3 regions of the Thalassospira sp. NFXS8 genome follow, and region 3 is predicted to be linked to each of the others. Evidence: riboswitches for the same ligand, from Rfam matches in the RefSeq annotation. Region 3 holds a riboswitch; each other region holds the start of a gene.
The links. Region 3 has a riboswitch for thiamine pyrophosphate ahead of J4E05_RS03075 (ABC transporter ATP-binding protein). Riboswitches for the same ligand answer to the same signal wherever they lie in the genome.
Positions count from the first base shown of each region.

Region 1: it holds a riboswitch for thiamine pyrophosphate, as region 3 does, so the genes downstream of both, thiC (phosphomethylpyrimidine synthase ThiC) here and J4E05_RS03075 (ABC transporter ATP-binding protein) in region 3, are expected to answer to the same signal.
Region 2: it holds a riboswitch for thiamine pyrophosphate, as region 3 does, so the genes downstream of both, thiM (hydroxyethylthiazole kinase) here and J4E05_RS03075 (ABC transporter ATP-binding protein) in region 3, are expected to answer to the same signal.

Region 1 covers NZ_JAGEMF010000001.1:1,944,713-1,951,908, forward strand. The annotation lists gene J4E05_RS08805 (PhoH family protein) at 1-100, shown strand, start outside; gene thiC (phosphomethylpyrimidine synthase ThiC) at 208-2,025, opposite strand; TPP riboswitch at 2,173-2,300, opposite strand; gene J4E05_RS08815 (cation diffusion facilitator family transporter) at 2,369-3,379, opposite strand; gene J4E05_RS08820 (heme lyase CcmF/NrfE family subunit) at 3,563-5,554, shown strand; gene ccmI (c-type cytochrome biogenesis protein CcmI) at 5,587-6,882, shown strand.
Region 2 covers NZ_JAGEMF010000002.1:425,954-432,765, reverse strand. The annotation lists gene J4E05_RS24080 (DUF1674 domain-containing protein) at 45-338, opposite strand; gene J4E05_RS11290 (Tex family protein) at 523-2,922, shown strand; TPP riboswitch at 3,080-3,201, shown strand; gene thiM (hydroxyethylthiazole kinase) at 3,269-4,084, shown strand; gene thiE (thiamine phosphate synthase) at 4,081-4,743, shown strand; gene J4E05_RS11275 (hypothetical protein) at 5,243-5,548, shown strand; gene J4E05_RS11270 (cyclase family protein) at 5,711-6,658, shown strand.
Region 3 covers NZ_JAGEMF010000001.1:676,592-683,787, reverse strand. The annotation lists gene J4E05_RS03090 (MBL fold metallo-hydrolase) at 1-977, opposite strand, end outside; gene J4E05_RS03085 (ABC transporter substrate-binding protein) at 1,158-2,111, opposite strand; gene J4E05_RS03080 (ABC transporter permease) at 2,209-3,030, opposite strand; gene J4E05_RS03075 (ABC transporter ATP-binding protein) at 3,027-3,848, opposite strand; TPP riboswitch at 3,839-3,950, opposite strand; gene J4E05_RS03070 (quinone oxidoreductase family protein) at 4,049-5,017, opposite strand; gene J4E05_RS03065 (LysR family transcriptional regulator) at 5,116-5,964, shown strand; gene J4E05_RS03060 (acetoin utilization protein AcuC) at 6,169-7,196, shown strand, end outside.

The DNA of each region.
Region 1 (7,196 bases), 1.3 Mb from region 3:
AGATCGTCTGCAACATGTCGAAGATATTGCCTGTGTTCAGCTGCGCGACAAGGATATTGTTCGCCACCCGCTGGTCGCCAGCATGTTGACGGTGCTGTAATTTTCCGATCATAAACAGGTTCCAACATAATAAAGGCGGCCCTTAATGACCGGGCCGCCTTTATCATTCCTGATTGCAGGCCAGGCTATTATATTGTCAATCGTTGCTCAAGGTGCCGGTTGGGTCATGTAAAGGTCACCGCCATCGCGGTATTTTTCAGCCATGGCAGCCATGCCTTCTTTCTGGGCATCGGCACGAATATCGTGTGAAATCCGCATTGAACAAAACTTTGGCCCACACATCGAACAAAAATGCGCCACCTTATGTGCCTCCTTTGGCAAGGTCTGATCGTGAAAAGACCGGGCCGTTTCCGGGTCCAATGCCAGGTTAAACTGGTCTTCCCAACGAAATTCAAACCGGGCACGCGACAAGGCATCATCGCGCATTTGTGCGGCCGGGTGCCCTTTGGCCAGGTCGGCGGCATGGGCGGCAATTTTATAGGTAATCACCCCGGTTTTCACATCGTTACGGTCCGGCAGGCCCAGATGTTCCTTCGGTGTCACGTAACACAGCATCGCAGTGCCAAACCAGCCAATCATCGCCGCCCCAATGCCCGATGTAATATGGTCATATCCCGGTGCAATATCGGTGGTTAGCGGGCCAAGCGTATAAAACGGGGCTTCGCCACAAACTTCCAGCTGTTTGTCCATATTGTGTTTGATCTTGTGCATCGGCACATGGCCCGGCCCCTCGATCATCACCTGGCAGTCCTTTGCCCAGGCAATTTGGGTCAGCTCCCCCAGGGTTTCAAGTTCGGCAAACTGTGCGGCATCGTTGGCATCGGCAATCGATCCGGGGCGCAACCCGTCCCCCAGTGAAAAGGTCACATCATAGGCACGGCAAATGTCGCAAATCTCGGCGAAATGTTCGTACAGAAAACTTTCGCGGTGATGATGCAGGCACCATTTCGCCATGATCGAACCGCCACGCGACACAATGCCTGTTACCCGGTCCACCGTTAACGGAATATGATGCAGGCGTAATCCGGCATGAATGGTGAAATAATCCACACCCTGTTCAGCCTGTTCGATCAGGGTATCGCGATAAACCTCCCAGGTCAGGTCTTCGGCAATGCCATCCACTTTTTCCAATGCCTGATAAAGCGGCACCGTGCCAATCGGTACCGGCGCGTTCCGAATAATCCATTCGCGGATGTTGTGAATATTTCGCCCCGTTGAAAGGTCCATCACGGTATCGGCCCCCCACCGGGTCGCCCATACCATTTTTTCAACTTCTTCTTCCATCGACGACGTCACCGCCGAATTGCCAATGTTGGCATTGATCTTGACCAGAAAATTCCGGCCTATAATCATCGGTTCCGCTTCAGAATGATTGATATTGGCAGGGATAACCGCCCGCCCGCGGGCTATTTCATCGCGCACAAACTCCGGCGTAACAAAATCGGGGATAGCGGCACCAAAGCTGTCGCCATCCCGTTTGGCGGTTCGTGCGGCATTAATGGCCCGTGCCCGGCCCAAATTTTCGCGGATGGCAACAAATTCCATTTCCGGTGTCACGATGCCGGCCCTTGCATAGGCAAGCTGCGTGATCGCGGTTTGGCCAACGGCCCTAAATGGCCGGTATTTAACCGGGAAATCCTCTACCGCGTGGCGCGTTCCCGGGGCCACACCGTTATCAACCTGCTGCACATCCCGCCCGTCATACGACGTGACTGTTCCATTATTCTTATGCCAGTGCTGGCGCAACCGGGCCAATCCCTGCCGGATATCGATGGTCACATTCGGGTCGGTATAGGGGCCTGACGGGTCATATACCCGCACGGGCGGCTCGCCCGCCGTGGGGTGAACCGAAATTTCGCGCATCGGAACGCGAATTTCAGGATGAAGAGTGCCGGGAATGTATATTTTTTGCGAGGCCGGTAACGGGCCACACGTAATTTCAACGTCCGGATTTAAAGCAGGCATAAAAGGCTCCTTTGCAAAGGCAATGGAGACCCAGTTCCGCGTCAGGTTTCAGATGAATAAATTTCCCCGATCACAGCAAGCAAAGGAATAGCTGCAACGCAGCAGGCCCTTTGAGGCTGTCATCAGTGCCACGTCCGTCTGATGAAAGACCCGGCATCTGCACCATCCCTACGCCAGTATGAACTGGATCAGGTTCAAAGGGTCACTGCGCGTAAAGTCTGAAACTTTACCCAGCAGAATCTCAGCCCCTTGCCGGGGCCCCCCAGGTGATCGAGGATCATAGTTGCAATTTAAAATCGCAGGTGTCAATCGCCGGAATATTTTATCTGAACAGATATTCGGTCTAGCGGCCCGTCGCGAGTTCGCTGTTGGAAACAGGGATATCATCCAGCCCCACCTTACGCGCCCGGGCTTCGTGCCAAAATTCGGGGTCTTCGGTGTAACCGCTAAATTCATCAAGATGAATATCTTCGGGCGGTTCGGGGTGGATGGTAATATCAAGGTCGGGATATTCGCCGCGAATGCTGTCCATCACCTGATGGCAAATAGTATGGGCTTCGCGCATCAGCATCCCGCCATCCATGATCAGTTCAATTTCAGCAAAGCGATGCACCCCCGATGAACGGGTGCGCAAACGGTGAATACCGATTACAGATTTGTGTTTCATGGTCAGTTCAATAATGCGCTGGCTATCGGGTTCGGGTAATTCCCGATCCATCAACACCGAAACAGCATCGCGGCCAACCTTGCCTGCCGAATACAGCAGGAAAATCGCAACAATACCGCCAATCACCGGGTCGGCCCATAAAAAGCCCGACCCCACCAGCAACAGCGCAATAATAACAGCCGCATTGGCAAGAATGTCGGAACTGTAATGCAGCGAGTCGGCCTCGACCGCCATCGAACCTGACATCCGCATGGCCTTGCGTTGCAGCAAAACCAGCCCCACTGTCATCACCAGCGATACAACCATGATATAGATTGCTTCATTGGCAAGGCGCATCGGTTGCGGGTCCACCAGGCGCGAAGATGCCTCGGCCAATACCAGTACGGCAGCACCCAGCATAAAGGCGGACTGGAAAAGCCCCGCCAGCGGTTCAGCCTTGCCATGGCCAAAACGGTGGTCATGGTCCGCCGGACGCCAGGCACTACGCACCGCCATGAAATTGATCACGGACGTACCGATATCAAGCATGCTATCTATCATGGAAGACAGAAGGCTGACCGAATCCGTCATGAACCACCCGATTGCCTTAAGGACAATCAGGGTCGCAGCAATAATAATGGAGGCCGTCGTCGCCCGACGCGCCCACATTTCTCGCTGTGCAATGTCAATAACCGGACATTGGTTCATTGTACGACCCTTTGGTATGGCTTGGGTCTGGACCCAAACTGTGCGCTAGAACAGGCTGTATATAATAATTCTATTTAATGCGCCCGTGCAAATAGCGCAAATTTGATATTCCGCAAGGTTTCCAAACTTTGCATCGCACATTATACCGGCTCGAACCTGTATATAAAGGATTGGCAAGCCCCCATGATCGTTGAACTCGGACATTATGCCCTCGTATTGGCGCTGGCCATGGCGTTTGCCCAATCCACGGTGCCGTTTCTGGCCGCAGCACGGGGCGATAGTGCCTTGCTGCGTGTTGCCCCGCGCACAGCGATTGCCAGCTTTGTGCTGATCGCATTTTCTTTTGGTGCCCTGACATACGCCTATGTCACGTCCGATTTCTCGGTTCTGAATGTGGTGGAAAACAGCCACACCGCCAAACCGCTGATCTATAAGATCACCGGGGTTTGGGCCAATCACGAAGGATCGATGCTGTTATGGGTCATGATCCTGTCGCTGTTTGGTGCGGCGGTTTCGGCCTTTGGCCGCAATTTACCGCCCAGCCTGCTTGCCCGGGTTGTTGGCGTAATGGGGCTTATCGCTGTCGGCTTTTTGCTTTTCATCCTGCTAACCTCAAACCCGTTTGAACGCATTGCCAACCCGCCGTTAAACGGCCAGGGCATGAACCCGTTATTGCAGGACCCCGGCATCGCCATTCATCCGCCGTTCCTGTATCTGGGTTATGTCGGCTTTTCGGTGGCCTTTGCCTTTGCCGTTGCTGCCCTTATTGAAGGCCGGGTTGATCCGGCCTGGGCGCGCTGGGTCCGCCCATGGACACTGGCCGCTTGGGTATTTCTTACCGCGGGCATCGGGCTTGGTTCGTGGTGGTCCTATTATGAACTCGGCTGGGGCGGCTGGTGGTTCTGGGACCCGGTTGAAAACGCATCCTTCATGCCATGGCTGGCGGGAACCGCCCTGCTACATTCGGCCATTGTGGTTGAAAAACGCGATGCCCTTAAAAGCTGGACCATCTTTCTTGCCATTATCGCCTTTTCATTTTCCCTGCTTGGCACATTTCTGGTGCGTTCGGGTGCATTAACGTCGGTTCATGCCTTCGCCACCGATCCGAAACGCGGCATTTTCATTCTGATATTGCTTGCCCTGTCAGTTGGGGGGTCGTTTGCGCTGTATGCCTGGCGTGCGCCCACCCTGAAGGGCGGCGGGCTGTTTCAACCGATCTCGCGCGAAGGGGCACTGGTTTTTAACAATGTGCTGCTATCGATTGCTGCGGCGATGGTGTTTTTGGGTACGCTTTATCCGCTGTTCCTGGAAACCCTGACCGGCGAGAAAATATCGGTCGGCGCGCCATTTTTTGATGCCACCTTTGTCCCGATCATGACGCCACTGATCATCGCCATGGCGATTGGCCCGTTTTTACCGTGGAAACGCGCTGATCTGCTGGCAGCCATAAGCAAACTAAAACTCGCCATCGCCATTGTTGTCGTCACGGTTCTGGTAACCTACTGGCTTTCGGGTGGCCCGGCCTTTGCCCTGTTTGGCATGGGGCTCGCGGTATGGCTGTTTGTTGGCTCCGTTCTGGAATGGGCAGGGCGAATAAAACTGTTTCGCGAACCGTTGGGCACCAGCTTTCGCCGTATGCGCAATTTGCCACGTTCCGCACATGGCATGATGCTGGCCCATGCAGGGGTTGCCATTGTCATTGCCGGAATCACCGGATCCCAGGCATGGACGACCGAAGCTGTGCAGTCCATGGCCATAGGCGATAGCGTACAGGTCGGGTCCTATAGTTTCACCCTGAACGACATCAGGGAAATTCAGGGACCAAACTATATGGCCCGCCAGGCGCATATAACGGTTAAACATCCCGGCGATAAAACAACTATTCTGGCACCGGAAAAGCGGATTTACACCGTTGAAGGCCGTCCCACCACCGAAGCCGCCATTCAGTCATCCTTTACCGGCGATGTTTATGCCGTTTTGGGCGATCCCGACGAAAACAACAACTGGGTAACACGGTTTTATATCAAACCGATGATTCCCTGGATGTGGGTTGGTGGCCTGGTCATGGTGTTTGGCGGGTTAATGTCGCTTTCTGACCGTCGTTATCGTGTTGGCGCGCCAAACCGGTCGCGCAAGGCACAAAAAAACACCCATGCGGCCCAACCGGCCGAATAAACGGCAAAAACGAAAACAGGATACCCCACCCCATGACTGTCTGGATTGTTTTTGCCCTCGTTACCGTTGCCATTGCAGGTTACGTGTTGTGGCCGGTTTTAGCCGGCCCGAAAAAAAGCCGCCCCCTGCCATCGAATGGCAGCGCACATAACGATGCCCAAAACAAGGCCGAGCATAACGCCGAACTGGTTGATCAGGATGAATTACAACGGGATTTGACCGTTTACCGTGACCAGCTGGCTGAAATCACCCGTGACATTGATCGGGGTGTTTTAAACGCCGAACAGGCCGATGCTGCCCGCATCGAAGTACAACGCCGCATTCTGGCAACCGACCAGCGTATTCAAACCCGGGCGGCAAGCCGCGTTGGCAAAACGCCCGGCGCCTTTGCCCGCCCTGTCGCGATTGCCCTGATATTGATCGGCATTATCGGCGGGCTTGGCCTTTATCTTGATATTGGTCATCCTGCCCTGCCCGACCGCCCCATTGCCCTGCGTACCGACGAAATAATGGCGGCCCGCAATGCGCAAAACAATAACCAGGAACGCGACCGCGCCCTGCGTAACGCCGTGGCCGACCTTTCCAACAAACTCATTCAAAACCCCAATAACCTTGAGAACTGGGAATTGCTGGGCAACAGCCTGCTGGCGTTAAACCGCCCGCAAGAAGCCCAGACGGCTTTTCTTGAAGCCGTAAAACTTTCCAATCGGGATGGCGCCTATCTGGCGATGTATGCCGAAGCCATTATCCGTGCCAGCGACGGGCAGGTTACAGCCCCGGCGCGTGGTGCCCTGGAAGAAGCCGCAAAATCCGGCAATGACAACCCGCGAATCGGCTTTTATTTAGGTGTTGCCGATTTACAGCAAGGCCATGCCGGGGCTGCCGTTGAACGCTGGATCACGCTGGCAAATTCGGCCCCGGCCGATGCATCGTGGTTGCCAATGGTTGTGCGCCAGATCCAGCAAACCGCCCAGGCTGAAGGCATTGACATTACCGGCCGTCTGAAACCGGCATTGCCCCCGTCTGCACCTGCGCTTGCAGGCACTGTTGGCCCCAGCCAGCAGGACATGAAAGCAGCAGCCGACCTTACCCCCGAAGAACGCCGCCAAATGATTGAAGGCATGGTCGGCCGTCTGGCATCGAAACTTGAAGAAAACCCGCAAGACCCCGATGGCTGGGCCCGCTTGATGCGCGCCTACATGGTCATGGGCATGAAAGACAAGGCACAACAAAGTTATCAGCAAGCGCAAGAAGCCCTGAAAGATAATCCCCAGGCCCTGAACCAGCTTGCGGCTATCGCCGGTCAGGCCGGCATTGCAACTAACTAGGATATATAAGAAAATTTGCAATCAGGAGTCGCATCCATGCTATCCTTTTGCGACTCCGTTTTTGCCCGTTTTAAATGATCGAAAACAGGAAAATACAACTGCTTTTCCGGCAGCAATTATCGAAAAAAAGCGCGTTTTCTTCGCTGTGCTGGCAATAATCAGGTCTAAAAATCGAAAAAATGTCGATTTTTACCCGTAGAAAACTAAATTGCGAACGACAATCAAAAACCAGTCATCTATAAACATTCAGGAATGCTATAATCAAGTTTAGTATGATGCTAGCTAACCGGGGTGTTACCCCTGTTCTTAAGAAT
Region 2 (6,812 bases), on a different contig from region 3:
AAGAGCAAAGCCCCAGGCACATTGCAAATCAGCCAACGCAGACATTAAAAATCGATACAACGCCCTTTATGTTCCCAATCGCCAAAGCGGGTGGGTTCAGGGCCTTTGGGGCCACCGATTTCGCGCTGGGCGGCTTCGCGAAAGGCTTTCGCTTCGGCAAGGGCATTAATTGCATCTTGCGATAAAGCCGGTGCTTCTTTCGCCATATCAGGCGCATCATTGGCACCCGCAACGGTGCTATCTGCTGCCTTTTCGTCATCCTTGTTTGCAGGCGAAGCCGCATTGGGAACGGAACCAGTTGAACGATGGATAACCGTTTCGCGGAATTTTCCGGCCATGGGAGCCTCCGATCAAAGCCGCGCAGGGCGGCGATTTTTCAATACTGCCCAACAGATAGCGCCGCAAACGGCCAACGACAAGCCCCGGCTTATGATGGCTGCCTTGTGATTGCCGCAAACTGGCTCTTTCCAGCAGGGGTGAAAGCCGCTATTTCAAGCGGACGAGCAAAACCAAGGAGAAACCATGCGTTCAATCCCCCAGCGTATCGCCGAAGAACTTTCTGTCCGTCCCGAGCAGGTCCTTGCCACCATCGAATTGCTAAATGAAGGCTCGACCGTGCCCTTCATCGCCCGCTACCGCAAGGAAAAGACCGGCGGACTGGACGATACCCAACTTCGTAACCTGGATGAACGCCTGCGTTACCTGACCGAACTGGAAGAACGCCGGGCATCGGTGATTGACAGCATCCGCGAACAGGAAAAACTGACACCCGAGCTTGAAAAGGCCATTAACGCGGCCGATACCAAAACCCGCCTTGAAGATTTGTATTTACCGTTCAAGAAAAAGCGCCGCACCAAAGCCCAGATCGCGCGCGAAGCCGGACTGGAGCCGCTGGCAGACGGGTTGTATCAAAACCCGCAGCTTGACCCCGAAACCGAAGTCGCCAAATTTATCGATGCTGAAAAAGGCATTGCCGATACCAAAGCCGCCCTTGATGGTGCACGCCAGATTTTGATGGAACGCTTTGCCGAAGACGCCGACCTGGTGGCCCGCCTGCGTCAGCTTTTGTGGGATGACGGCGAAGTTACCGCCAGCGTCATTGAAGGCAAAGAAGCCGAAGGGGCAAAATTTTCCGATTATTTCAGCCATTCGGAAAAGATCAAAACCTGCCCGTCGCACCGCGCACTGGCCTTGTTCCGGGGCCGCAACGAAGGCATTTTGCAAATTAAACTAACCCTGGGCGCCGAAGACGAAGACCGCCCGCGCGGCGAACCGGGCCGGGCCGAAACCGTGATTGCCGCCCATGTGGGTATTCGCAACCAGGGCCGCCCCGCCGACAAATGGCTGTCCGACACCGTGCGCTTTACCTGGCGGGTTAAATTGTCCCTGTCGATCGAGCTGGATTTGTTTGGCAACTTGCGTGACAGCGCCGAAGAAGATGCGATCAAGGTGTTTGCCGACAATTTGAAAGACCTGTTGCTGGCAGCGCCTGCCGGGCAAAAAGCCACCATGGGGCTGGACCCGGGGGTTCGTACCGGTGTCAAGGTTGCCGTGGTCGATGCCACGGGCAAGTTGCTTGATACCGCCACCGTTTACCCGTTCCAGCCGCGTAACGATGTGCAGGGCGCGATCAACACGATGGCCGCCCTGGCGGCAAAACACAAAATCGAACTGATCGCGATTGGTAATGGCACATATTCGCGCGAGACAGACCAGCTTGCAGGCATGTTGTTAAACGCCTTTCCGCAAATCAAGGCGACCAAGGTTATTGTCAGCGAAGCAGGTGCGTCGGTTTATTCGGCGTCGCAATTTGCCGCCGAGGAATTCCCCGATCTTGATGTGTCATTGCGCGGGGCGGCCTCGATTGCGCGCCGCCTGCAAGACCCGCTGGCCGAACTGGTAAAAATCGACCCGAAATCAATTGGTGTCGGGCAATATCAGCATGATGTGTCGGACTCAAAGCTGGCACGCTCGCTCGATGCCGTGGTTGAAGACTGCGTGAACGGTGTGGGCGTTGACCTTAACACTGCCTCCATCCCGCTACTGACCCGCGTTGCCGGGCTTAGCGAAGGGCTGGCGCGCAATATCGTTACCTACCGCGATGTCAACGGGGCGTTTCGCTCGCGTGCGGATTTGCGCAAGGTTGAACGCCTGGGGCCTAAGGCCTTTGAACAATGTGCAGGCTTTTTGCGCATTATCGGCGGTAAAAACCCGCTCGATGCCTCGGCAGTTCACCCCGAAGCCTACCCGGTTGTTGAAAAAATCAGCCGCGAAAGCAGCCGCGACCTTGCCAGTCTGATTGGCGATTCGCCCTTCCTTAAAACGCTTCACCCGGAAAAATTCGCCGACGACGTGTTTGGTGTGCCCACCATCCGCGATATTCTGGCCGAGCTCGACAAACCGGGCCGGGACCCGCGCCCGGAATTCAAAACCGCGAAATTCATTGAAGGTGTCAATGAGATCAAGGATTTGAAAGTAGGCATGAAGCTGGAAGGTACGGTTACCAACGTGACCAATTTTGGCGCGTTTGTTGACGTCGGTGTGCATCAGGACGGCCTGGTTCATATTTCGCAACTGGCCGACAAATTTGTTGCCGACCCGCGTGAAGTGGTCAAGGCTGGGCAAATCGTTTCGGTGACCGTGATGGAAGTTGACGCACCGCGCAAACGCATTGGCCTGTCGATGAAATCGGACCCCGATTACGAAGGCGCACAGGACCGCCGCGAACAGCGCAGCCAGCCATCAGGTGCGCGCAACAGCAATGACCGGAGCGCGCAACGTCGCCCGGCAGGCAATAACGGCACTAATAACCGTGATGCCAACCGAGGCGGTGGCAACAACCGCGCCAATATGTCCGCAGGTGATGCCGGTGGCAATGCCATGGCGGCGGCCCTGAAAGCTGCAATGGAACGCCGCAAATAAAACCGGATCCCGGCAACGGCGCGGGTTATCTGCCTTTGCAATCCTATGCTGGCGGCGGAACGATATCATAATCGTTCCGCCGCCATTTATTTATCAGGCCGGGCCCACCCACCGGTAAACAGCCGATTGACACATCCCGCCTTAACACCCATCTTGCATCTTCACCAAGGGGAGCCCCGACAGGGGGCTGAGAAACTGCCACACGGAAAACCCGCAGCGCAGTGACCCGTTGAACCTGATCCAGTTCATACTGGCGTAGGGAGGGTGCGAATGCTGTTTTTCGGCATTTTTCCATCATTCCGGCTTCGAACTGGGTTTCCAGACATGTTTGTATTGGAGCCTTAACATGACCAACGATGCCACCAACCCCACACCTTCTGCCCTTTTTGCCCAAATGCGCGACACATCGCCGCTGGTGCAATGTATTACCAATTATGTCGCAATGAATTTTGCCGCCAATACCTTGCTGGCGGCGGGCGCTTCACCGGCAATGGTACACACACCCGAGGAATCCGGCGAATTTGCCACCATCGCCGGGGCGTTAACGGTTAATATCGGCACATTGTCCCCGCAATGGGTGGAGGGCATGAAAGCTGCCGCGCAAAGTGCCAATCAGGCAAACAAACCATGGGTGCTGGACCCGGTTGCCCATTTTGCCACCGCCTTTCGCCGCGATACCGTGGCCGAACTTTTAGAACTTAACCCCGCCATTATTCGCGGCAATGCATCGGAAATCATCGCCCTTGCAGGGGGCAAAAGTACCGGACAGGGGGTTGATAGCGGCGACCCGGTTGAACAGGCCGAAGACGCCGCAACAACCCTGGCCCAAAGCCGGAATGCCGTGGTTGCGGTAACGGGAACCGTTGATTTCGTCACCGACGGCACCCGCGCGGTTCGCATTTATGGTGGATCAGATTTAATGCCAAAAATCACGGCAATGGGGTGTTCGTTAACAGCCCTGGTAGGGGCCTTTGTTGCCATTGCCCCGGATGCCCCCTTTAACGCCACCGTGGCCGCCCTTGCCACCTTTGCCGCCGCCGGGGCCATTGCTGCCGATACAGCAAACGGGCCGGGCAGCTTTGCCGTGCATTTCATTGATGCCCTTTATGGGCTGGATGCCAACGCCCTTAACGCCAAATCGCGGATTGAAACCCTGTCATGACCTTTGATCTATCGCTTTATCTGGTTCTGGACCCCGATTTATGCCGTGAACATACCATGGTCGAAACCGCCCGTGCCGCCCTTCGCGGCGGGGTTACCATGGTGCAACTGCGCGACAAAACCGCCAGCACCGACGCCATGATCAAGGTCGGCCATCAGTTAATGGCGGTTTTGGCTGGCAGTGGCGTCCCCTTGATTGTAAACGACAATATCGACGTCGCCCTGGTAATTAATGCAGATGGCCTTCATATCGGACAGGATGACATGCCCGCCAGCCTTGCCCGGCAAAAACTGGGCAAGGATAAAATACTTGGCCTCTCGGTCGAAGACCCGACCGCGCTGCGCACAGCGGACCCGGCACTTGTCGACTATATCGGTATCGGCCCGGTTTTTGCGACATCAACCAAACCCGGACACAAACCTGCCATCGGCTTTGACGGGCTGGCACACCTTGCCCGCCAAAGCCCGCTGCCATCTGTCGCCATTGGCGGATTAAAACAGGAACATGTCGGCGCGGTTTTTGCAGCCGGGGCCCAGGGGCTGGCTGTGGTATCTGCCATTTGCGGCCAGCCGGACCCGGAACTAGCAACCCGTATCCTTGCCACTGCAATTTCGACGGCTTCTGCACCACCCCCATCCCTCTCTGATCAGGGCGAGTGATATTGCGACGGCAAGGGTCAATGATGGACGTTTCAAAGAACGCCCTGATTGGCACAGCCAGACGACCGCGATGAAACCAGTAATCGCGGCCCCGCCAGCTTTGATGTTGCACGCGTAAAACCGGATTGCCGACCAGGGATTACCCACAGAAATTCCAGGCACAGAGTCTAAAAATGCGACATCGGGCAAAAAATAAGGCAAATCTGCCAAAAATCGAAATATCCGGGTAAAAAGCCTCGCAATCAAACCGTTGCGAGGCTTTTTTGTTGGTTTTTTCGCATTTTCAACAGGAAATATGGCATCGAATTGCCTCATTCGCGCCCCGAATAGCCCTTGATTGCCTGCAATATTACCTTTCAACGACGATAAACAAGGGTCAATTCCGGCTCGAAGGCACAGTCAGGCATCCTGCAGTTTCACCGGTCAATGGTACCGGAACAGACTAAAATGATGTTTACCCTGCAGTGTTATCGCACAAACATTTTGCGAGGAGACATTCATGTCGAAGTCTTTCCGCAGCAAACCGGTGGTTCTCGCCCTGATCGGTCTTTTGTCAGTGACGACAGCTGCCCTGGCTGCGATCAAGGTTGCCCCGAAAGCCGTAACAGATACGGTCACCATTCAGTCCGATGCGCCAAACGGTGAGGTCGTTCTGACCTATCCTGATGGCAGCATGGCCCTAAACAAAACCTGTGGCAGTTTCCCCTGTCAGTTAAATATCAGCAGCCTGCAAAAAGGCGAGTACGGGGTGATGATCCGTCAGGGAACCGACATACAGAATATGGTTAGCCTTTATAAGGAATAACCTTCCACGAATAACATGCCGGCACACAGGTACTTGCATCGATTGGCATCTTCGTGAATTGATACCCTGAAAAGCTGAACCAAATCAGCTAGCCCTTTATCAAGGGGCATTGCGTTCAAGAACAAAACATCATGTTCAAACACGTTTTCAGGGAAGCATGAGATGCACATATCAAAAAAACTGGCCGGAGTTCTATTGCCTGCCCTTCTGGCCGTCAGCGGTTGCGCCCAAACAGGCCAAGCCGACAAAACCAGTCTGTGGTCCGCCTACGACAATACCTTTAAAAACGCCAAATATATTGATCTGACCCATGCCTTTGCCCCGGTTCAGCCTGTATGGCCGGGGTTTGGCAATGCCAAATTCAAGGCGGCTATTGCGGGCCAGAAAATTGATGGCTATGTCAATGTCGGCCAGGAATTTACCTACGAAAACCACGGGTTTGTTGCCACAGCCTATGACCTGCCAACCGACCAGTACGGCACCCAGCTTGACCCGCCCGCCCATTGGAACCCGATGGGTGCCACCATCAGCGACCTTCCCGCCACCTACAGCTTGCGCCCGCTTGTGGTAATCAACATTGCCGACAAGGTTGCCAAAGACCAGGGCTATTTCCTTCATGTCTCCGACATCGAGGAATGGGAGAAAAAACACGGAAAAATTCCGGAAGGGTCCGTCGTTATGGTCCGTTCCGACTGGTATAAACGCTGGGACGACATCAAAAGTTTCAATGAAACGCCGTTTCCCGGCGTCGGGCTTGAGGCGCTTAAATTCCTGCACCTCAAACGGCACATCCTGTTTCACGGCCACGAACCGCTTGATACCGACGCGACCCCCGATCTTGAAGGAGAATATTGGCTGATGCACAATAATTTCACCCAGGCCGAAGGGGTTGCAAACCTTGATAAGGTGCCGGAATCAGGCGCGCTTATCTCCATTGGCTTTGCCAAACCCCTGGGCGGCACCGGCGGCTATGCCCGCTATGTCGCCATTGCACCGGCAGACTGGAAATATGGCGTCACCATTGCCGATGCCCCGGGTGCCCCGTTGCCAGAACAGGCCTGGCCGCTAAAACGTGATGAAAATGGTGTGATGCGGCCAACCCCGAAATAAAACGGTCGATTTCATAACCATCAGGTAAAATTTCTGATCGCGTCGGGAACGCCCTGGCATCCCGGCGCGTTTTAACTCAAAACAGGCAACACACTGCCCTGCAGCCAAAGGTTTTAAGCTTTTGTAAAAAACATTGCATAAGTCAAACTTTGAC
Region 3 (7,196 bases):
TGATGATGCGTTCCGCCGACCGGCAGCGCCAAAAAATGTTCAGGGTTTAACCCGGCGCGCTCCATTGCGATATGAAGCCGTTTGGGTGGTTCATCAACAGGTTCGGCGGTTAAAACAAACGTCCCCCAATGAATGGCAATGGCCTGTTTTACGCCCATCACCTGTTTGATCATAACGGCTTCTTCGGGGTTAACGTGGGCGGTTTTCATGAAGTCGCGCGGGTCATAGGCCCCAATCGGAATAAGCCCTAAATCAAACGGGCCATATTTTTCGCCCATTTCGGCAAATAATTGTTCGTTCCAACCGCTGTCGCCAACAAAATAGAATTTAAACCCGTTGGGAAATGTCAGGGCATAACCACCCCAAAGCATTTCCTTGCGGTCGCTAATTTTGCGGCTGGACCAGTGATAGGACGACGTGTGTACAATTTTAACACCGTTAACTTCGGCGTATTGGCCCCAGTCCATTTCAAGGCAACCGTCAATCCCGGCTTCTTTTAACAGCGAGGCATTTTTCAACGGCACGACATGGGTGGGGCCGTTGCCAATTTGGCGTAATGATTCAAGGTCGCAATGATCATAATGATTGTGCGAAAGAAGGATAATGTCGATTTTTGGCAATTGATCAATGCCAAGGCCGGGCGGGCTGTATCGTTTGGGTCCGATCCGGGCAAAGGGCGATGCCCGGTCTGAAAAAACCGGATCGGTTAGAATGTTCAGTCCTTGATATTGCAATAATACAGTGGCATGGCCAATCCAGGTGACCTGGGCGACATCGGGATTGGGGGTGTGAATGGCATCCAGATCGGGTGAAACAACAGGGGTTTTACCGATCTGGTCTTTGGCCTTGGGCCAGCTTTCACGCCCAAACAACCGGCGGCGTAAAAACGTAAAAAACGATTTTTTGCCTTCCGGTAAAGGATAGCGGTTTTCAAAGCCGTTTTCGGTGTGATGGTCCGGGCGCGATACAGAATTCACAGGTTTTCCCTTATCATTTTTGTTCTTTTACTATGTGTTGCATTTACAACGCTGCGCAAGTGGGCGAATTATTTTGTGCTGTGCGATTTGTATATTGCCCAAAAAAAAGGCAGTACCCGCAGGTACCGCCCGTTTCGTCATGCCGGCCCATTTAATGACAGGCACGTTAAAATGAATACGTTATTCGACTACATCGACATAGCTATCAAGGTCAGGTGTTTGGTCGATAATGCCTTCATCAAGCAAATATTGGGCAAAACGGGCATACCGCCCCCGATCAACGGCGGCCGGGCGTAAGGCAAAGCGTGGTAATGTGTCGGCCCAGGCGCGTTTGTTCAATTCATCATCCAGGTTGGGATAGGCGGCGACAAACGCCTTCCAGCTATCATCGGGGTGGTTGATCAGATATTGGGTGGCTTCTTCCAGGGCATCAAGCATCTTTTTCATGCGCGGGTCGCCCACATGGTCCTTGCGTATGGTCAGGATCAACTCGTCATAAGGTGGAACACCTTCTTCCTCGACGTAAAATGCCTTGCCCGGTTTGCCTTCGATATCCATCTGGTTCAATTCGAAATTGCGATAGGCACCAATCACCGCATCAACCTGGCCTGAATATAATGACGGCGACAGCGAGAAATTGACGTTCACCAGTTCGACCGATTTGATATCAACACCGTGACTTTTTAGCATGGTTCCCAGAACTGCATCTTCAAAACCGGCCAGAGAATAACCGACTTTTTTGCCTTTCAGGTCGGCGATATCTTTAATGGGCCCGTCTTTTAACACCACCAGCGCGTTTAGCGGCGTTGCCACCAGGGTGCCAATGCGTGTTAGCGGCAAACCCTGTGCGACCTGAACATGCAATTGCGGTTGGTAATTGACCGCCACATCGCCTTGCCCGGCGGCGACCAGGCGCGGCGGGGCCGAAGGGTCCGCCGGTTCAACCAATTCCACATCCAGCCCGTGTTTGGTGAAAAATCCCTTTTCCTTGGCAACAATCAGCGGCGCGTGGTCGGGGTTTACAAACCAGTCCAGCAGGATCGTCAGTTTTTCGTTGGCATGGGCGGGTAATGCGGACAGCGCCAAAGACGCCCCGATGGTTGCAGCCGATAATATGGATTTTAGGCGTGACATCACTATTTCCCTGTTTCAAACAAGCACGGTGAAAATGAAAAAAATGCAGTGGCAAAATTGCGGGCAGGCCGCGATTATTGGCGCATAAGCAGCAAGTTTAATCGTGACGGGCAAGGCTGTCGGGTTGCCAGGGCAACAGCCTGCGTAACAGTTGATCGACAATGAAATATTGCATGATCGAAAAGGCACACAGGATCAGAAGGCAGGCAAAAACCATGTCGATTTGAACCCGGGCATTGGCTTGCAGCATTAAATATCCCAGCCCATGACTGGAGCCGACCCATTCGCCAATGATTGCCCCGATCGGGGCAACCGCCGTCGCCACGCGAAAGCCCGACGCAAAGGCGGGCAAGGCAGCTGGCAACCGAATATGTGTTAACAAACGCCAGCGATGTGTGCCCATCGTGTGCGCCAGATCAAGCCAGCCCGGTTCTGTCCGGGATAATCCATCAAAAAACGCCACAGTGACCGGAAAGAAAATGATCAGGGCAGCCATGGCAATTTTTGAGGCCATGCCAAACCCCAGCCACAGCACCAGCAACGGGGCAATCGCAAAAAACGGAATGGCTTGTGATACCAGCAATATCGGCATCAACCAAAACCGTATCGGGCTGAACAATGCCATTGGCAGGGCGGCAAGCGCGCCCAGAAGTGCCCCGGCAAACAGGCCAATTACGGTTTCGGCAATTGTATAACCCGCATGGTCCAGCAGCACCGCATGGCGGTTGGTCAGCGCCAGCCACACGTCATAGGGGGCAGGCAGCATGTATTTTGGTGCGCCCGTCACCATTACAACGATCTGCCAGGTGGCGATTAAGGCCACGATGATGATAATGGGCCGTGCCAGTTTCAGCAGTTTCCGTTCGGCCAACGGTTTTCGCGATATATGACGGGCGGGCTTTGTCGGCGGCGGGGTCATTGGGGGGCCTCCGTCGCACCGGTTTGGGGCGATATTGCGCCCAGCTGGTGTAACAGGCGGGCTTGATGGCTCAATATCGCGGGGTCGGTAATGTCGCGCGGGATCGTGCCTTGGGGAATAACGGCATCGGACAATATTGCCGGTGTGCCCTGCAACACCACAACCTTGTGGCCAACCCTAAGGGCTTCAAGCGGGTCATGTGTGACCAGCAAAACGGTTTTGCCGTGTAAAACCCGGGCTGCCAGATCCTGAATGCGCATTCGGTTTAGCGGGTCCAGGGCCGAAAAGGGTTCGTCCATTAAAACAACCGGGCGATCTTCCATCAAGGTGCGGGCCAGGGCCGCGCGCTGCTTCATGCCGCCAGATAACTGGGCAGGGCGCATCTGGGCGGCTTTGCCAAGCCCGACTTCGGCAATCAAATGATCGGCCCGGGAAAAATCAGGCTTTTCGCCACGTAACACCGCCCCAAGAACAACGTTTTCGCGCACGGATCGCCACGGCAACAGCAAATCTTGCTGCGCCATATAGGCAACCCGCCCGGCCAAGGGTAATCCGTCGCCACAGGTAATAATGCCGCTGGCAGCGTCGCCGACAAGCCCGGCCAGAAATCTTAAAAGGGTGCTTTTGCCCACGCCGGATGGCCCTAGCAAACAGGTAAAGCTGTTGGCACTTAGATCAAGGGAAAGGTCGTGAAAAAGGCTGGTGCCGTTAAATTCAACACCGGCACCGCGCAAATGAACATCAAAAGATGTCGGATTGCTGTCAGTTGGTGCCGGTATGTGCCTTATATTGGGCGTTTTTGCATCGGTATACGTCATACGATCCTTCCTACGCCGGTCTTAACCGGTTCAGGTTCAAAGGGTCGTTCGGCAACACCGAACCTCTCAGCCTGTTTACGACAGGCCCCCCTGGAGATGACGCGACTATGCGCAGATGAAACCCTTGCGTCAAGTTTCGTGATTAATGTTTTTCGTTTGGTCCTTGCCAATCTGGATGCCGACAAGGACCTGTTGGGCGTTTAGGGGTTAACTTGCAGGTAAACTGCACCACTTGTCGCCCCGGTTTCCAGATCGGTATGTGCTTGTGATGCGTTTTCAAAATCATATGCCTGGGCCAGCGGAAAAGATGACTGGCGTAAAACATCAAACCATGCGCTTGCCGCATGATGATATCCTTGCAGGTCATTGATAAAGGCCAAAACACTGGCACGAGTTAAAAACCGGTTTGTCAACGCGCTGACGTCAAGCAAAGGCATATCACCGCCGATTTGGCCAATATTGACTGTTGTACCAAATGGTTTGGTTGTGCGGATGGTTTTGCTCAGTGTTTCTCCGCCAATCCCGTCAAAGGCATAATCAACGCCACGGCCGTTCGTCAGGGCGACAATGGCGGTTTCAAAATCCTGTTCTTTATAGAATATGGCGTGGTCAAGTCCTTGCTGTTTGGCAAGTTCGGCTTTTTCTGGCGTGCTGAGGGTGCCAATTGTGGTGGCACCTAACCGTTTTGCCCAATGCACCATTATTTGCCCCAGGCCTCCCGCCGCTGCATGGACAAGAATGCTTTGCCCGGCTTGGACTTTGCACAGATGAACCAGCAGGAAATAGGCGGTTAGTCCGCGTAGCAATGACCCTGCAATTTGTTGATCACTTAGGTCATCGGGCAGTTTTATCACGCGGTTGGCGGCAACATTGCGCTGGGCGCTATAGCTGCCCACCGGGAAACCGGCATAGGCAACCCGCTCGCCAATGTTAAAATCACGCACATCCTTGCCGATGGCACAAACCGTTCCCACGGCTTCAACACCAATGCAGCCGGGCAGGGCGGGCATGGGATACAGGCCTTTGCGGAAATAAACATCCACAAAATTAACGCCGATCAGGCTTTGTTTGATTTGTATTTCGTTGTCCTGTGGAGCAGGTAAAGCAATATCAGTGGCGTATAAAACCGATGGTTCTCCGGTCTGGTCCATGTGAATGATACGGGTCATGTTTCTCTCCTGAATGTTGTGACAGGCTCAGGATTAAGGGGTATTTCTCTTGGGGGAAATTGCATATATTTGCATAGTAAATGGGTGATAATGCGCAAATGAACTGGGAAGATTTTCGTTATTTTCTAACGCTTGCCAATGCGGGCAGTTTTTCCGGCGCGGCACGCACGCTTGGTGTGGATCACAGCACGGTTGCCCGGCGCGTGGCGGCGCTTGAAACGGCATTTGGCGTTCGCTTGATCGATCGTTTGCCCAAGGCTGTGATGTTAACGCAGGAAGGTCATGCCCTTGCCAGGCGAGGCCAGGGCGCACTTGATGCGATGTTTGCCGTCGAGCGGGCGGCGGCAGGGGCGGTTGCCGGTGTGTCGGTGCCATTATGTATCAGCGCCCCGCCATCATTGGCGCGACATGTGATAGCGCCAGGCCTGAACCGGTTTTGTGAAATGCGCCCTGATATCGAGGTGATTTTGCAGGGGCAAACACAATCGGCCGACTTGAACCGTCGCCAGGCTGATATCGCCATAAGACTGTCGCGGCCGCGAAAATCCAGCGTGATTACCCGCAAACTGGCCGATATGCCATTGGGGTTTTATGGTGCCCGGGATTATACCAAAGCCGAGCCAGACTGGGACCTGATCAGTTGGGACGAAAGCAGCGCAGATATTCCGCAATATCGCTGGCTGGAAGACAGGTTAGACGGGCGGCGTGTTGTTTTGCGATCTAATGATATGGATGTGCAGGCGTCTGCTGCGCGCTCCGGGTTGGGGGTTGCCTTGTTGCCCTGTTATCTTGGCGATGCGGATCCTGATTTGAAAAGACTGCAGGAGCGCGAGAGTTTCCCCGCCCGCGAAATCTGGATGCTGGTTCATGCTGATTTGCGCCATGCCCCGCGGGTGCGAAGCGGAATGGATTTTCTGATTAAAACGATAGGCCGCCTTGGATCGTGACGGGTTGAAATCGTTGACAGCAGGGAAGAAGATCCTTCAAATTTTGAAATGTTACATAAACGCGAATATTTTGCGGGGTTTTGCGTATTCCCCCTTGAAATTTATGCACGCTTCTGCAAACCCTAATATCAGAGGCCGTCAAGGCTATACTTTGGTCTTGGTTGTTTCGCTGCATTTGTTCACGCCCTGGTGTCCTGGCATTTTATGGTCTACCCGCCACGTATGATTGCCGCCGAAATTTATCGCGGTTCGTCCTATGGTCCCAAACATCCATTGGGTATTCCACGGGTGTCACTGGTGGTTGACATGGTCCATGCGCTGGGCTGGGTGAATGCGGATAATTATGTTGTCGGACCATTGGCCACACCGGCGCAATTGGCACGATTTCATGCGCCGGATTATATTGCTGCCGTTATGCAGGCCGAACGGGATCAAAGCCTGCCCGACGATATGATGGAACGCTACAAGCTGGGGAAAAACGGCAACCCGATATACCCGGAAATTTTCCGGCGTCCGGCAACGTCGGCAGGATCATCGATTTTGGCGGCAGAGTTTTTGCGTGATGGTGGCATTGTCCATCATCCGGCGGGCGGGACCCACCATGGTCGCGCCGCCGAGGCATCGGGGTTTTGTTATTTTAACGATCCGGTGCTGGGCATTCTGGCATTGCTGGATGGCGGGCTGGAGCGGATTTTGTATGTGGATATTGATGCGCATCATGGCGACGGGGTGCAGCTTGCCTTTACAAATGACGACAGGGTTTTAACAGTTTCGGTTCATCAGCATGATTTATGGCCGCGAACCGGCGCTGTTACCGACATGGCCGGGGGCATGGCGCGCAATGTGCCAATACCTGCGGGTATGAATGACGATGAAATGCGTTTTGTGCTGTTTGAGTATTTATTGCCTCTGGCGGCAGACTTCGGCCCGCAGGCGGTGGTTTTACAATGTGGGTGTGATGCGCTGGCAGAAGATCCACAATCGCGACAAATGCTGGGAAACCGGTCGGTTTGGGAAGTGGTAAGGGAGTTTGCAAAAATAGCACCGCGACTGATGGTGTTAGGCGGCGGTGGATACAATCCCTACGGGGTGGCCCGATGTTGGGCCGGGATATGGGCAACTGTGAATAATAATGAAATTCCGGAAAAATTACCGGAATCGGCAGAAGAAATACTGCGTGACATAAAATGGTCGCATCGTCTTGGCAGACAGCCGGCGGCCAACTTGCTTAC